3 regions of the Lysobacter yangpyeongensis genome follow, and region 3 is predicted to be linked to each of the others. Evidence: predicted binding sites of a transcription regulator. Region 3 holds the regulator's gene; each other region holds the start of a gene.
The links. The regulator HrcA, encoded in region 3, represses chaperone genes, less so after heat shock. The targets are predictions, from matches to a motif close to TTNGCACTCNNNNNNNNNGAGTGCNAA.
Positions count from the first base shown of each region.

Region 1: a site for HrcA is predicted at 4,095-4,121, ahead of rpoH (RNA polymerase sigma factor RpoH). Genes of this name have one in related genera too.
Region 2: a site for HrcA is predicted at 4,075-4,101, ahead of groES (co-chaperone GroES). Genes of this name have one in related genera too.

Region 1 covers NZ_JBHSNM010000002.1:609,375-615,057, forward strand. Annotated here, with positions in the region: gene ACFPN1_RS09605 (hypothetical protein) at 1-510, shown strand, start outside; gene ACFPN1_RS09610 (hypothetical protein) at 520-1,035, shown strand; gene ACFPN1_RS09615 (XVIPCD domain-containing protein) at 1,241-3,121, shown strand; gene rpoH (RNA polymerase sigma factor RpoH) at 3,194-4,084, opposite strand; gene ACFPN1_RS09625 (RNA polymerase sigma factor) at 4,637-5,209, shown strand; gene ACFPN1_RS09630 (hypothetical protein) at 5,206-5,683, shown strand, end outside.
Region 2 covers NZ_JBHSNM010000009.1:17,335-23,017, reverse strand. Annotated here, with positions in the region: gene mddA (methanethiol S-methyltransferase) at 1-49, shown strand, start outside; gene ACFPN1_RS15660 (flavin monoamine oxidase family protein) at 102-1,706, opposite strand; gene groL (chaperonin GroEL) at 2,042-3,682, opposite strand; gene groES (co-chaperone GroES) at 3,739-4,026, opposite strand; gene ACFPN1_RS15645 (helix-turn-helix transcriptional regulator) at 4,579-4,974, shown strand; gene ACFPN1_RS15640 (endonuclease) at 5,067-5,683, shown strand, end outside.
Region 3 covers NZ_JBHSNM010000001.1:873,624-879,306, forward strand. Annotated here, with positions in the region: gene dnaK (molecular chaperone DnaK) at 1-1,014, opposite strand, end outside; gene grpE (nucleotide exchange factor GrpE) at 1,124-1,645, opposite strand; gene hrcA (heat-inducible transcriptional repressor HrcA) at 1,746-2,801, opposite strand; gene recN (DNA repair protein RecN) at 2,929-4,617, shown strand; gene fur (ferric iron uptake transcriptional regulator) at 4,675-5,079, opposite strand; gene ACFPN1_RS03615 (outer membrane protein assembly factor BamE) at 5,230-5,625, shown strand.

The DNA.
Region 1 (5,683 bases), on a different contig from region 3:
CTGTTGGCGGCCTGCCAACCAGCACCGGCTGAAGGCATTGCACGCACCGATACAACGCCGCCAGCTTCCCAGGCGCCCGCAGTCGCTCCGGCAGATCCCGCCGCTTCCAATCCCCGAAACGGCAACGATCTTGTCTCGCAATTGGCCGGCCTCACGCGTACTGGCTTGAACGTAGACGATCCCGGCGTAGCGTCGTATCTGAAAAGCAACTTCAGCGACGCGTGCAGCAAGGACGACGCCTTGCCGTTCGATCAGATCTGCCAGCACTACGCCGAAGATTCCGATGCGAACGACCCCTCTCCCTGGCCCGACCTGATGCTGGGGATACTGGGCCAGCGCATTGTCAGCGCCGTCGTGCTCGATCCTGCGCAAGAGCTCGGTGCCGACTGGACATGCAGCGCTGTCAGCGGTCTGGAGAACGTGCGCGCCTGCAGTCCCACCAACATCGACGCTGCCCAACGAACACAGTGGCTGCAGCGCTGGTCGGCCTTTCTCCACGCCGCGGACTGAGGACTGCATATGCGCACCCTGAAGATTGTCGTGCCGGTTCTGGCCTTCTGGCTGACTGCTTGCAGCGCTTCCTCCTCGAACTCAATGGAGCATGTCGGCTCACAGCCCCACCCCACTGAGAACGCGCCCGCGATGGAAAGCACTTCGTCCAAGGATATGAGCCCCTCCGCCACCGCTGCGCTGGCGCGCGTGGCCAAGAAGGGTATGGCGTACGCCGACTTCCGGAGCGAAGCCATCGCGCTCGGGTGGACGCCAGCCGTCGACCCGATGTGCAAGGCTAACGTGGCAGGTGCCGATCACGTCGCGCTGTGTGCTGGCGACGCGAGCCTGATGTCATGCCGGGCCTGCGACGAGATTCCAGAGCTGAGCGCCTACAGCGGCGATGCCAGGAGTCTCTCCATATTCCGCAACGGGTCCGGCTTGCGCCTGGAAGTCACCGGGTTGGGCGAGCTCAAGGATTGGAATGTAAGCGGGGAGGACTCAGGTCTTCAGGTCCTGGATTGGGAGGTCATCCAGGAGAAGTGACGTATTCGCCGCGCGCAGGCGACTCACGGCTCGGCAGCAGGAATGCCGCGACAGCGGCAAGGCGCATGAAGCGCCAGGATGAACCGGATCTGGCAAGTGTCCGGTTCATGGCAAGCGAATCCGCTTGCGATGGCTGAGGAAGATTCAGGACGAAGTTTCTTCAGGCAATCCATTCATCCATCTTGACCAGACAGGAAGTTACTCAATGAGCGGGAATCCACTACTCGACCTTATCCGGAGAGGAGAATCCGGCGCAGCCGCCTACAACGCCTACAACCGGGGCACATATGTCGATTCGGAAGGGAATCAGCGCATACGCCCGGCCGACCGTCCCATCGATTTTTCCCAACTTACCGTTGGGCAGCTCCAGGAACTGCAACACGCTTCTCGCCGCGACCCCGACAGGTTATTCGCCGTCGGCAAGTACCAGATCATTCCCCAGACGATGGATGACGCCGTGGCGCGCCTGGGGTTGCAACCCGGTGAGCGGTTCACTCCACAGGTCCAGGACCGGATCTTTTCCGAGTACCTGATAGTCACCAAGCGCCCGGCCATCCACGATTACATCGTGGGCAAGCCCGACGCGACCCTCCACAACGCCCAATACGCACTCGCTTGCGAATGGGCGAGCTTCGGTGATCCAAGCAAGGAAGGGCGAAGCCACTACGGTGGCGCCAACCACGGCAGCATCACGCTCGAAGAATCAGCGACCGCGCTGAACGCGATGCGCACTCAGTATCGGACGCTCATCGACCGCGGTGTCGCACCCAACGATGCCTGGCGCAGTGTTGCAACCGCCGATCACGTGCAGACTCAGCACCAGAGCCCGCCTGCCAATCAGGAAGCGGCCGTAGCTGGCATCACCCTCAATGCTGCGTACGATCTGGGAATCCGATACGACCATGTAAGGTACGGTCTTGGCGCAAAGAACCTGGCCAACGGCAGGATCGACTGCGCAGGCTGGGTCAAGGAACTGCAGAACGCCTCCATGTCCGAGGTGAACAGAGAAGCCGGGCGTACTGTCTTCAACAACCGCGATCTGTTCACCACGACGACATCCGATCAGATGATCCGGCAGACGGTCGAGCGGACGGGGATCCTGCACAGGTCGCCGCTCACGGCCGACATGCTCGCGGAGGGCATGATCATCGGCGAGAACAATGGCAAGCAAAGCTGGGAACCTGCCGGCCGATACAAGGGCATCGACCACATCACCATGGTCGTCCGCGATCCGAACTCCGGGAACCTGATGATCAGCCAGTCGCGTGGTGGCGAAGGGGTGGAAATGATTCCGCTCGATCGCTACCTGCAATCCAAGCAGAGTCGTGGCGTGGAACTGTATGCGACCGATCCGCTGGCCAAGGCGCGCGACCTGATCCACAGCGAAGGGCGCTCGCAATCGCCCCATATGGCCGCCTCACCGGCCCCGCAGGCCCGGCGCGGTGCCGGCGACGACGCCGTTCTGCAGCACGGCGACAAGAGCAAGGAAGTCACCCGCCTGCAGGAAACCCTGCGGAGACTGGGCTACCGCGATGCCGACCACAGACCCCTGGTCGCCGACGGCGACTTCGGCGACCGGACTCGGCATGCACTGCAGGCGTTCCAGCGCGAGCACGGGCTCCAGGGGTTGGGTGTGGCCGGGCCGAAGACGCAGGCACTGCTCAGGCAGGCGGACCAGCAACTGTTGACGCATCCGGAGCATCCGTACCACGCGCGCTATCAGCAGGTGCTGGAAAAGGTCCACGCGGCCGAAGCGCAACGCGGCATCAAGCCCGGGCCACATAGCGAGCAGCTGGCGGGTGCGCTGACGGTCGAAGTGCTGCGCGAGCGGATCGATCGGATCGACCGGGTCGAGCTGAACACCCAGGGCAGCCTCGCGCGCGCGGTCCAGGTCAACCCGCTGCGCGACGAACCGGCGCTCAACCGCACCACCGACGCGATCGGCACGCAGCAGGCTTCGTCGCAATCGCTGGCCGAAAGCAGCGAGCAGGCGCGCCAGGTCGCGATCAACGTGCAACTGCAGCAGCAGGAAGAACAACGCCTGCACGCGCAGGCGCCCAAGCCGCAGGCGGTCCAGGCCCACTGACCGTCCGCAAAAACGAACGGCCCGGAATTTTCCGGGCCGTTTCGTCTTCAACGCTTCCGCGTCGTGGTTGCCTTACGCCGCGAACAGCGCCTTCATCTTCTTCAGCGCGTTCGCTTCGATCTGGCGGATGCGTTCGGCGCTGACGCCGTATTCGTCGGCCAGCTCCTGCAGCGTGATCTTGCTGTCGGCATCGAGCCAGCGACGCTTGATGATGTCGCGCGAACGGGCATCGAGGTTGGCCAGGCCTTCGCGCAGCAGCTCGAGCTGGTTGTCCTCGCCATCGGCGCGTTCGTAGGCCTGCGCGGGATCCTCGGCGTCGGCGCGCAGGTAGGCGGCCGGCGACGGCGGCGCGTGTTCGTCGTCCTCGTCGGCGGGCGCATCGAAGCCGATGTCGCGACCGGACAGGCGCGATTCCATTTCCAACACTTCGCGCTCGGACACGTTGAGGTCGGCGGCCACGGCGCGCACTTCCTCGGCGTTCATCCAGCCCAGGCGGGTCTTGGACTTGCGCAGGTTGAAGAACAGCTTGCGCTGCGCCTTGGTCGTGGCGACCTTCACGATGCGCCAGTTCTTGAGGATGAACTCGTGCATCTCGGCGCGGATCCAGTGCACCGCGAAGGACACCAGGCGCACGCCCTGGTCGGGATCGAAGCGCTTGACCGCCTTCATCAGGCCGATGTTGCCTTCCTGGATCAGGTCGCCCATCTGCAGGCCGTAGCCGTTGTAGCCGCGGGCGACGTGGACGACGAAGCGCAGGTGCGAGTGCACCAGTTCGCGGGCGGCGTCGAGGTCGTCGTGGTCGCGGTAGCGGCGGGCGAGCGCCTGTTCGTCTTCGGCGGTGAGCACCGGGATCTGGTGCACCGCGCCGATGTAGGCGTCCAGCGAGCCGAGCGCGGCCAGCCCGTTGAAGGCGGGGATCGGCAGGTTGTTGGCGACGAGGGCGGTGGAGGCAGTCTGGGTCATGGGCAGGATCTTAGCAGTCGAGGTGTGGGACTGCTAAAGACTGGGGAAGTTCCGGAGCGTTGCATGGATGGAACGGGTCCGGACGCCCGTAGCGGCAACCGCCCGTCCCCGTGCGGACGCCTGTTCATGGGCCGGCGGCCGGGTCGGACGCCCCTGCGCGCGATTGGACCCCAACAGGTCCAACCATGGACCTTACAGCCCGGAGCATGCACCCCAGGCGGTCCAACCATGGCCCCCAAGGCGCCGAACGTGGACCTGGGAAGGTCCAGCCATGGACCTCAGGGCTCGGGACCTGGACCTCACAAGGTCCAACGGTGGACCTCAAGGCCCGGAGCCTCAACCGGGGGAGGTCCAGCGGTGGACCTCAAAGCCCCGAGCCTGAACCTGAGAAGGTCCAGCCAAGGACCCGCGGACCTCAACAGGTGGAACCCTGGACCCCAGGAGCTTGCTCGCGGGAAGCGCCCCTGGCGCCCTGACCGGATTGGGCGCCCCCGCACCCGTTTAAACACTCCGCGTGGTCGCCGCATCTGTCTGGCTATGCTCACTGCCGTGATGCCCCTCGAAACCGACCCCCAGCCCGAAACGGGCACCGACGACGAACGCGCGCTGATCGCCGCGGCCGCGCGGGGCGAAGTGTCCGCCTTCGAGGGCCTGTACCGGCGCCACGTGGGCCGGGTCCACGGGGCGATCGCCCGGCTCGTGGGCGGGCACGGCGCCCGGGCCGAGGATCTGACCCAGGACGCCTTCGTCCGCGCCTGGCAGGCGCTGCCGGCCTTCCGCTTCGAATCGGCCTTCTCCACCTGGCTGCACCGGCTGGCGGTCAACACCGCCCTGATGGACCTGCGCAGCCGCCGCAGCCGGCCGCACGACGACGGCGACGAGGATGCCTTCGACACGCTGGGCACGGCCGACTCCGCCGGCCATTCGACCGCGCTGACGATGGACCTGGAGCGCGCGATCGCCAGCCTGCCGCCGCGCGCCCGCGCGGTGCTGGTCCTGTACGACGTGGAAGGCTGGCAGCACGAGGAAATCGCCGCCGAACTCGGCATGGCCGTCGGCAGCTCGAAAGCGCAATTGCACCGCGCCCGCCATCTGTTGCGCGCGCGGCTGGAGGGACACGCATGAACACCACCGACCATCACGATTTTCCGGACGCCTTGCGCTGGCAACTGCGCGCCCTGCGTCAGGACACGCCGCCCTCGCACGACCTGTGGCCCGGCATCGCCGCACGCCTGCCGGCGCAGCGCACCGCGCCGCGATCGCGGCGCTGGCTGCGCCCGCTCGCCCTCGCCGCCAGCCTGGTGCTGGCGGTGGGCGTCGCGGGCTGGTTCGCCCGCGGCACGCAGGTCGCCGCGCCCGCATCCCCGACGCTCGTGCAGCGTGAAGCCGACGGCCTGACCCGCCAGTACCAGGCAGCGCTGCAGGAAATGCAGGCGCCGACCCCGGCGACGCTGCAGCCGACCGTGGAAGCGCTCGATCGCGACGCCGCCACGATCCGCGCCGCGCTCGCGCGCGATCCGGATTCGGTCCTGCTGCTGGAACAATTGCGCCGCACCTACGCCCACCGCCTCGCGCTCGCCCAGCGCATGGCCTACACCT
Region 2 (5,683 bases), on a different contig from region 3:
GGCTTCGCCCGCCACCGCGAGACGGGATGCGGACATCGTTGTGCCCTGACAGGGTCGCCGCGCCGCATCCTCCCCGGGGGCGGCGCGGCGGACGCACCTGCTTACGCGGTGGCCGCCACCTTGCGCAGGCGCGGGAACGGGAATCGCGCCAGGCCAAGCTGCATCATGACCTCGCGCGCGGCGATCTCGCCCGATTCGCAACCGCCTTCCATGAAGCCCTGCGTCTCCAGCGCGCAGTGTTCGCCGGCGAAGTGCAGGCCGCCCACCGCTTCGCCCATCACGCCGCGCAGCGATGACCAGTCACCGGGACGGAAGCAGGCGTAACTGCCGCGCACCCACGGTTGCGACGGCCAGTGCATGCGCGCCTCGCGCGCGCCGGCGCGCGCGGCCGCGACGCCGGGAAAAACCCGCTCCAGCGATGCCACTGCGGCATCGGCCTGCTGTTTCGCGCTGCCGTCGCCCAGCGCCCGCCCGTGGTTGCCGCCGGTGAAGTTGGTCAGCACGCCGCTGTCGCCGGGCTGCTTGCGCGAGGTTTCCCACGTGGTCTGGTACGGCAGGTCGCTCATCGATGCGCCGTTGGCACCGTGCGCGCGCCACGCACGGCGATCGAAGCCGATCATCAGCTTCGCATTGGTGCCGTAGGCGAGCGCGGCGATCGCATGGCGCTTGTGCGCGGGGAGTTCGGCGTCGATGCGCACCTCGCGCAGCAGCGTGAAGGGCAAGGCGAGGATCACCTGGCGGGCCACCACTTCGCGCGAGGCGCTGCCGCTGCGGAACGACAGCACATAACCGTCGCCGCGCGATGCCACCGCTTCGAGGATCTGGCCGGTTTCGACCGCATCGGCGAGCCGCTCGCCCAGGCGCTGCACGACCAGATCATTGCCGCCGCGCACGTGGAAGCGCTCGTCGCTCGCGCCGAAGACCTTGAACGCGTCGGTATCGGTGCCGATGAAGGTGAGCAGGTTGAGCGCGGACTGCTGGTCGATCTCCAGCCCCATCTCGGTGGTGTAGGCGACATCGATCAGCCGGCGCAGCCAGCCGCTGACGCCGTTGCGGTCCAGCCATTGCGCGATTGACAGCGTATCGAGTGCACGGAACGCGGGATTGGCATCGCGGTAGTCGAGATCGCCGTCGCCGAGCGCGGCGAGGTCGCGTTCGATCGCCTGCGCGACCGGCACGAAGGCTTCGACGATCTCGTGCTCGCCGATGGTGCGCCCGTCGAAGTACCAGGCATCGCTACCGGTGTCGCCTTCGAGCAGGTCGTCGAGCACGAGTTCGAGTTCCGATGCGAGCGTACGGATGCGGGTGTGCCCGGTGTCGATGAGTTCGCCGCCGAGTTCGATCACCTGGCCATCGGGAAAATGGTTGCGCAGGCTCAGCATGCGGCCGCCGACGCGGCCCTGCGCCTCGAATACGCGAACGCGCACGCCGGCCTGGCGCAGACGCCACGCGGCGGTGAGGCCGGCGATGCCGGCGCCGACGATCGCCACTTCGTCGTCGCGTCCGGTCAACGGCCGCGCGACGTGCGTGCAGCCGGACAGCAGCATCGCCGCACCCGCGCCCTGGACCAGCCGGCGTCGCTGCGCATCGACGCGCGAGGCGACACCCTCCCCGTAGAAGTCGTCGAGGGAAACCGGTGAACGGTTCGCCGCCCGCGCGATGCGGGCAGCGCGTTGCAACAGACGGAAAAGAGGCGTACGCGCCACGGTGTGCTCCTTGGCTCCTGCGGTCGACAGGCTTGCTGGACAACGTTCCCGCGCTGCCTGACCGGTCAGGCTCCTGCGCGCATGGCATCCGCCACCGGAATTCAGGATAGCGACCGCAATCGCCATTTCGCACGTTCGCGCGACGTGGATGCTTCGTATTGCGGCGAATGCATCGCGCAGCGCGAAGTGCCCCGGGTGACACGACGCCGCCGTTGCATCGCGGACATTCCGATGCCCGCATCACATCCAGGCAAAGAAAAAGCCCCGCATCGCTGCGGGGCTTTTCGATGAGGCGTCGCCGGCCGGAACCGGCGGCGCCATCGCGGCAACCGGACTCAGAAGTCCATGCCGCCCATGCCGCCCATGCCACCGGCGCCCGGCATCGCCGGCTCTTCCTTCTTCGGCAGTTCGCCGACCATCGCTTCGGTCGTGATCATCAGACCGGCGATCGACGCGGCGTTCTGCAGCGCGGTGCGGGTGACCTTGGTCGGGTCGAGGATGCCGAGCTCCAGCATGTCGCCGAACTCGCCCGTCGCGGCGTTGTAGCCGAACGAAGCCTTGCCTTCCTTGACCTTGTTGACGATCACGGAGGGCTCTTCGCCGGCGTTCGAGACGATCTCGCGCAGCGGGGCTTCCATCGCGCGCAGGGCGATCTGGATGCCGTGGTTCTGGTCTTCGTTGGCGCCCTTCAGGCCGGCGATCGCGGCCTGCGCACGCAGCAGCGCGACGCCGCCGCCCGGGACGATGCCTTCTTCCACGGCAGCGCGGGTGGCGTGCAGCGCGTCTTCGACGCGGGCCTTCTTTTCCTTCATCTCGACTTCGGTGGCGGCACCGACCTTGATCACGGCCACGCCGCCGGCCAGCTTGGCCACGCGCTCCTGCAGCTTCTCGCGGTCGTAGTCCGAAGAGGTTTCTTCGATCTGCGCCTTGATCTGCTTGATGCGCGCTTCGATGCCCGACACTTCGCCGGCGCCGTCGATGATGGTGGTGTTCTCCTTGGAGACCTGCACCTTCTTCGCGCGGCCGAGGTCCTTGATGGTGGCCTTCTCGAGCTGCAGGCCGACTTCCTCGGAGATCACGGTGCCGCCGGTGAGGACGGCCATGTCTTCCAGCATCGCCTTGCGACGGTCGCCGAAGCCCGGGGCCTTCACCGCGCAGACCTTGACGATGCCGCGGATGGTGTTGACGACGAGGGTGGCGAGGGCTTCGCCTTCGACTTCCTCGGCGACGATCAGCAGCGGCTTGCCGGCCTTGGCGACGCCTTCGAGCACCGGCAGCAGTTCGCGCACGTTCGAGATCTTCTTGTCGTGCAGCAGGATGAACGGATCTTCCAGTTCGGCCTGCATCGACTGCTGGTTGTTGATGAAGTACGGCGACAGGTAGCCGCGGTCGAACTGCATGCCCTCGACGACGTCGAGTTCGTTCTCCAGGCCCGAGCCGTCTTCGACGGTGATCACGCCTTCCTTGCCGACCTTGTCCATCGCCTGCGCGATCAGGTCGCCGATGTTGGCGTCCGAGTTGGCCGAGATGGTGCCGACCTGGGCGATTTCCTTCGAGGTCGACGACGGCTTGGAGATCTTCTTCAGTTCGCCGACGGCTTCGCCCACGGCCTTGTCGATGCCGCGCTTGAGGTCCATCGGGTTCATGCCGGCGGCGACCGCCTTCATGCCTTCGCGGATCAGCGCCTGCGCCAGCACGGTGGCGGTGGTGGTGCCGTCACCGGCGTTGTCGGAGGTCTTGGAAGCGACTTCCTTGACCATCTGCGCGCCCATGTTCTCGAACTTGTCGGCCAGTTCGATTTCCTTGGCGACGGACACGCCGTCCTTGGTGATGGTCGGGGCGCCGTAGCTCTTCTCGAGCACGACGTTGCGGCCCTTCGGGCCGAGCGTTGCCTTGACGGCATTGGCGAGCACGTTCACGCCGCGCAGCATCTTGGTGCGCGCGTCTTCGCCGAAGCGGATTTCCTTAGCAGCCATTGCGATTACCTCAAAAAGAATTCAGTCGAAAAGGAAAATCGGAAGCGGACGCGCGATCAGCCGATCGTCGCGAAGATGTCGTCTTCCTTCACCACCAGGTATTCGGTGCCGTCGAGCTTCACTTCGGTGCCGCTGTACTTGCCGAACAGCACCTTGTCGCCGACCTTGACCTTGGGGGCGCGGACGTTGCCGTTGTCGAAGACCTTGCCGTCGCCGACGGCGACGACTTCACCCTTGATCGGCTTCTCGGTGGCCGAGTCCGGGATCACGATGCCGCCCGCGGACAGCTTTTCCTCTTCCATGCGCTTGATGACCACGCGGTCGAACAGCGGCTTGATATTCATGGCAACCCTCACGTAACTGGTTGATTGACGGGACAAATGCCCCTGGCTTTAGCAGTCGCCATGGGCGAGTGCCAGACCTGGGGCGTAGAAAGACCCGGGCGAGCCGGGACTGGCAGCAGATGGGGCCGCAGCGGACGCTTTCAAGCGCCGGAAAGAAAAAAGGTCCGGACGGGGAACGTCCGGACCTTCGGAGGCCTGAAAAGAAAGAAAGAGCGCGGACAGGGGTTCGCGCTCTTTCCGGTTTGGAGATGGCCGTCCTCGGCATGGCGCATTCCCGCGCCGCGTCTCCGTACCTGACCTCTTGTCGACGCCGACATCCGTGCCGGACGGGGCCAATTTGTGCCGGTCGTGGCGGGTTGTCCAGTATGAAATCGTAGTCATTTGGTTACTATTGGTATCGGATTGGCACGTTTTATCGCTTTAAGCTGCTGATTCATAATGGTTTAACCCGAATTTAGGAGACCAGCGGCGCACACCGCTTGGTGTCTTTTGCTAGCGACGTGACTTACGGTAACAATCGGCCTATCCGGACCGTCCAGGGAGCTCCCACGCATGACGCCCCAGCAACGCATCCGCCTCGCCCGGCGCCATGCCGGCCTCTCCCAGGCCGCGCTGGCCGGTGCGATCGGCGTGCAGCGCAGTGCCGTCAGCCACTGGGAAACCAACAACGGCAAGCATCCGAGCGTGACCCACATGCGCGAGGTCGCGCTGGCCTGCGGCGTGCAGTTCGAATGGCTCGCGACCGGCCGCGGCAAGATGAGCCTGTCCAGCGATACGGCGCTGGACTCGGTCGCCGCGGCCGACGCCCTGCTGATCGAGGATCCGATCGAACTGCGCCTGATCCTCGCCTTCCGCGATGCGCCCACGCGCGCGCGCGCGCCGCTGGTGGAAGTGGTGGAGCAACTCGCGTCGCTGCGTACCGGCCGCAAGATCGGCAGCGCCCGCTGAGCGGACGCCCAGGTCGACCGGTGCGGCGCTGCCGCATGCGAACGGTCATCCGCGCCCGCTAGAGTCGCGGCTTCCTTGGGAGGGAGTCCTGCATGAAGCTGTCGATCCGTGGTGCCCGTTGCGGCGCCTTCGCCGCCGTGCTCGCGCTCACGCCGCTGGCGGCGTCGGCCGAGGTCTTCATCAACGAGATCCATTACGACAACAACGGTAGCGATACCGGCGAGCGCATCGAGGTGGTCGCCACGAATGGCGAAAGCCTGTCGGGCTATCGCCTCTATCTCTACAACGGCGCCACGCCGTCGGCCGCGACCTATTACGACAACGACCCGGTGCCCGCCGGCAGCACGGTGACCTGCGGCGGCAGCGTGCGCATCGCGACGCTGAGCTATGCCGCCAACGGCATCCAGAACGGTGCCAACGACGGCATCGCCCTGGTCAACGGCAACGGGCAGGTCGTGCAGTTCCTCAGCTACGAAGGCGCGATCACCGCGTCGAACGGCCCGGCCGCGGGCCGTACCAGCAGCAATCTGCCGGTGTCCGAAAGCGAATCGCCGTCGAACACCTCGCTGCAGCTCGGCGGCAGCGGCAGCGGCTATGCCAACTTCACCTGGCGCGCGTCGGCCACGCAGACCTTCGGCACCTGCAACAACGCGCAGAGTTTCACCGCGCCCAATCCGCCGCCGACCGTGGTGTCGACCTCGCCCGCCGA
Region 3 (5,683 bases):
GACCTCGGCGATGTCCGACGCGCGCAGACCAGCGTCGTTCAGCGCGACGCGGCAGGGTTCGATGGTCTTCTTGACCAAGTCGTCGACCAGCGCTTCGAGCTTGGCGCGGGTCAGCTTGATGTTGAGGTGCTTCGGACCGGAGGCGTCGGCCGTCACGTACGGCAGGTTCACTTCGGTCTGCTGCGACGAGGACAGCTCGATCTTGGCGCGCTCGGCTGCGTCCTTCAGGCGCTGCAGCGCCAGTGGATCCTTGCGCAGGTCGATGCCCTGGTCCTTGTTGAATTCGTCGACGAGGTAGTCGATGACGCGCTTGTCGAAGTCTTCGCCGCCGAGGAAGGTGTCGCCGTTCGTGGACAGCACTTCGACCTGCATCTCGCCGTCGACCGACGCGATCTCGATGATCGACACGTCGAAGGTGCCGCCGCCGAGGTCGTACACGGCCACCTTGCGGTCGCCGCCCTTCTTGTCCATGCCGTAGGCCAGCGCGGCCGCGGTGGGCTCGTTGATGATGCGCTTGACGTCGAGGCCGGCGATCTTGCCGGCGTCCTTGGTCGCCTGGCGCTGGCTGTCGTTGAAGTAGGCCGGCACGGTGATGACGGCTTCGGTGACGGTCTCGCCCAGGTAGGCTTCCGCCGTCTTCTTCATCTTGGCCAGCACCTCGGCCGAGATCTGCTGCGGCGCCATCTTCTTGCCGTCGGCGGTCTCGACCCACGCATCGCCGTTTTCATGCTGGGTGATCTTGTACGGGACCAGGCCGATGTCCTTCTGCACTTCGGCGTCGGTGAACTTGCGGCCGATCAGGCGCTTCACCGCGTAGAAGGTGTTCTTGGGGTTGGTGACGGCCTGGCGCTTGGCGGAGGCGCCCACCAGGACTTCGCCGTCCTTGGTGAACGCGACGATCGACGGCGTGGTGCGATCGCCTTCGGCGTTCTCGATGACGCGGGCCTTGCCGCCTTCCATGATCGCCACGCACGAGTTGGTCGTGCCCAGGTCGATGCCGATGATCTTTGCCATTGGTGTTTCCTCTCGCGAATCTTGGTTCGTTGTAGCGGTACCGGACCGCTGATGTGCGCTATCTGGGGGATCGCCTTGCGCCGTTCAAGGGTTCGGCGGCAGGCGGGTGTCAATCGTGCTTGCTGACCGTCACCAGGGCCGGGCGCAGGAGCCGGTCGTTCAGCAGCCAACCCTTCTGGTAGACCTGCACCACATGCCCCGGCGCATGGCCGTCGCCATCGACCATGCTCATGGCCTGGTGGTGTTCGGGATTGAAAGGCTGGCCCACGGGATCTACGGCGACGAGGCCGTTGTCGGTCGCCACTTTCAGCAGCTGTCGCAGGGTGAGTTCCATGCCTTCGCGCAGGTGCTGGGCGGTATCCGCCTTCACTGCAAGACCGGCTTCGAGGCTGTCGATCACGGGCAGCAGGTCACCGAGCAGGCGCTCGTTGGCGAACTTGCGGGCCATGTCGATGTCGCGCGCCAGGCGCTTGCGCTGGTTGTCGAGTTCGGCGCGCTCGCGCAGCGATTCTTCGCGCAGGCGCGTCACTTCGGCCTTCAGCGCGTCCAGCTCGGCGGCCTGGGAATTGGAGTCATTGAGGGTGGCGTTGGTGTTCTCGCCGTTCGCTTCTTGCATCGGTTCGGTCGTCATCGTGGGCGTGGGCCTGCCTTGCGCGAAATGCGCACGCCGCAGCAATGGGGCCTCGGACCGAACGATTCAAGCGGCCTTCACCTGCCGACGACGGAGCCGACTAAAGGCCTGCGTCGGGGTGGATCGCCGCCCCCAGCGCCTCGGCGGCTGCCTGGACCACGGGAATGACGCGGTCGTAGGCCATGCGGCTGGGGCCGATCACCCCCAGGACCCCGAGCACATGCCCGCCCGCAGCGTACGGGGCGGTCACCAGCGACATACCCTCCAGGGGCGCGAGACCGGTCTCCTCGCCGATGAAGATGCGAACGCCCGGTGCACGCACGGTGCGCTCGAGCAACTGCAGGATCTCGCGCTTGCGCGCGAAGGCCTCGAACAGTTCCCGCAACCGGTCCAGGTCGTTCAGTTCCTGCACGCCCATCAGCCGGGTCTGGCCGGCCAGGACCATGTCGTCGTTGCCCGGGGTCAGCACCTGTTCGGCCAGCTCCACCGATCGCGACAACAGCGTTTCCATCTCGTCGCGCGCGTTGCGCAATTCGCGCAGCAGGCACACGCGGATGTCCGGCAGGGTGCGACCGGCGAAGTGGGTATTGAGGTAATTGGCGACACGCTCCAGTTCGCCGGTCTCGTAGGCCCGCCGCGTTTGGATGATGCGGTTCTGCACTTCGTTGTCGGCGAAGACGAGGATTGCCATCACGCGTTGCGCATCCAGCGGCACGAACTCGATGCGCCGGAACGCGAACTGCTCGCGTCGCGGCACGCTGACCACGCCGACGAAATGGGTCATCGCCGACAGCAGTTCGGAGGCGCTGCCCAGCAGGGCCTGCGTCCCCGACCCGGCCGGCAGTTCGCTACGCAACCGGGCGACCTCGCCCTCGGGCAGCGGCCGCACCTGCAGCAGCGAGTCCACGAACAGGCGGTAACCCTGCGCCGTGGGAATGCGCCCCGCCGAGGTGTGGGGGGCGCTCAGCAGACCGATTTCCTCGAGATCCGACAGGATGTTGCGGATGGTCGCCGCGCTCACGTCGAGACCCGCGTGACGCGCCAGTGTCTGCGAGCCCACCGGTTCGCCGCTCTGGATGTAGCGCCCGATCAGCGTGCGCAGCAATTGGCGCGCGCGCGGATCGAGGCTGGCGAGGTCGGCAGGATGGCGGCTCATGTCGGCGATATAAAGCCGGCCCGGGCCGCACGCAAGCGGTCCAAGGCCATCATCGGCGTGTCGCCGGGTGAGACGCGTTGCGGATAGAAGCGAGGTTCCGTCATTCGGCCCCGCTTACAATCGCTCCATGCTTTCCCATCTCGCCATCAAGGATTTCGCCGTCGTCCGCAGCGCGGAACTGGATTTCGGCCGGGGACTGACCGTCATTTCCGGCGAAACCGGCGCCGGCAAGTCGCTGCTGGTCGACGCGCTGGGCCTGCTCTCGGGCCTGCGCGCCGACAGCGGCGTGGTCCGGCACGGGGCCGAGCGGGCCGAACTCACCGCCGGATTCATCCTGGACGATGCCTCCCCCGCCCTTGCCTGGCTGCGGGAGAACGCGCTGGACGACGTGGACGGCGACCCGGACCAGCCGGCGACGTGCCAGATCCGCCGGGTGATCCGCGCCGATGGCGGCTCGCGAGCCTGGATCAACGGTCGGCCGGCGACGGTAGCGCAGCTGGGCGAACTGGCCGGTCTGCTGGTGGAAATCCACGGGCAGCACGAACACCAGGCACTGCTGGCCCGCACCAGCCAGCTGGCCTTGCTGGACGCCTACGGCCGCACCCGTCGCGAACTCGAAACCGTGGCCGAAGCCGCCCTCACCTGGAGCGAACTGCTGCGCGAACGCGACGCGCTGCTCGCGCAGGGCGACGTCTCCGATCGCATCGGCTGGCTCGAACATCAGTTCGCGGAGCTGGACCGGGAGACCCTCGATCCGGAGTCGCTGGAGAAGCTGCTCGCCGACCACCGCCGTCACGCGCATGCCGCCGGTCTGATCGCAGCCTGCGACGGCGCGCTGGCGCAGCTGGGCGGCGATGAAGGCACCTCGCTGACGCGTGCGCTGCACCAGGTCCGGAGCGAACTGCAACGCGTCGCCGAGCACGAACCGCGACTCGGCGATGTCGATGCGATGCTGGACAACGCCGCAATCCAGATCGACGAAGCCCTCGCTCTGCTCGATCGCGTGCGCAGCGACCTGGACATCGATCCCGATGCCTTCGGCGCGCTGGAGCGAAGGCTCGGCCGCATCCATGAGCTCTCGCGCAAGCATCGCGTACCGGCCGAGCAGCTTGCGGCGCAGCGCGATGCGATCGCGGAGGAACTGGATCGCCTGCGCGGCGCCGATGCCCGCCTGCAGTCCCTGGACGAAGAGATCGCCCGAGCACGCGCGCGCTGGCGGTCCGCGGCGGAGGCCCTGGGCGCACGGCGCCGGGACGCGGCCGCAGCCCTCTCGCGCGACACGACAGCACTCATCGCCGAACTCGGCATGGGCGGCGGCCGTTTCGAAGTGGCGCTGGAGCCGATCGAATCCGAACGTCCGGATCCACAGGGCGCCGAACGCGCCGAGTTCCTGGTCGCCGCCAACCTGGGCCAGCCCGCGCGTCCGCTGCGCAAGGTCGCCTCGGGCGGCGAACTCTCGCGCATTTCGCTGGCCATCGAAGTCGCCGCGCTGGGACTGGATGCCGTGCCCACCATGGTGTTCGACGAAGTCGATTCCGGTATCGGCGGCGGCGTCGCCGAAATCGTGGGACAGAAGCTGCGCGCACTGGGCGCCACGCGCCAGGTGCTCTGCGTCACCCACCTGCCGCAGGTTGCGGCGCAGGGGCATGCGCACTACCGGGTCAGCAAGGCCGCCAGCGAAGGCGTGACCCAGAGCGCCGTGCAGTGCCTCGATGCGAAGCAGCGCGAGGAAGAACTGGCGCGGATGCTGGGCGGCGTGGAGATGACCCGCGAAGCACGCGCGGCCGCGAAACGCCTGCTGGCAGACGTCGAGTAACCCGCTCGGCGTCGCTACGCGTAGCGCGTCGTCGCGCGCTTCGCGATTCGCATCGCGTTATCGCGCCTTCTTGCGGACGTAGAGCACCAGCGAGTGTTCTTCGATCTCGTAGCCGTGCTGCGCGGCGATCTTGCGCTGCAGTTCTTCGATCTCGGGGCTTTCGAACTCGGTGATCCTGCCCGTGTCGACATCGACCATGTGATCGTGATGGTGGCCGCGGTCGAGTTCGTAAACGGACTGGCCGGACTCGAAGTTGTGCTTCAGGACGAGACCGGCGGCCTCGAACTGGGTCAGCACGCGATAGACCGTCGCCAGGCCGATGTCCTCGCCGTGCTCCAGCAGGTGGCGGTAGATGTCCTCGGCGGTCATGTGCCGCGGCTTGGCCTGTTCCAGCAGTCCCAGGATCCGCAACCGCGGATGGGTGACCTTGAGGCCGGCATTGCGAAGATCGTCGGATTCCATCGGTTTCCCGGGCGGTAGCGTGCGCGGCTCGTGCGTGGCGCGTTTCCAGGCCCGGAACGGCGGATGAACGCGCGGGGATCCGGGCTGCTTATCGATGGCTTCAGTGTATCATCGCCCCCTGATTCTACTGCCGCCTGTGCGAACAACACGATGCGCAAGCTCCTGCTGGTCCTTATCGTCGCCCTGTCCACCGCGGGTTGCGGCATCCTCTACAAGCAGCCGATCTACCAGGGCAACCTCCTGGAAAAGACCAACGTCGACCAGCTGCAGGCCGGCATGAGCAAGCAACAGGTGCTGGTGCTGCTGGGGACGCCCTCGATCGAGGATCCGTTCCACCATGAGCGCTGGGACTACACGAGCACCCAGCGCACCGGCCGGCTCGGTCGCACCGAGATGAAGAACCTCACGCTGTATTTCGACGGCGACACGCTGGCCCGCTGGGAAGGCGACTATTTCCCCGAGCAGGACGAGGAACTCGCCAAGGCCGCGCCGAAGCAGTTCGGCCGCAACCTCGCCAAGGAAAAGGACAAGAAGCGCCGCCGTTGATCCGGGCGGCCTTGCAGGAAAAAAGCGGAGCCTGGCTCCGCTTTTTCTTTGGGCGCAC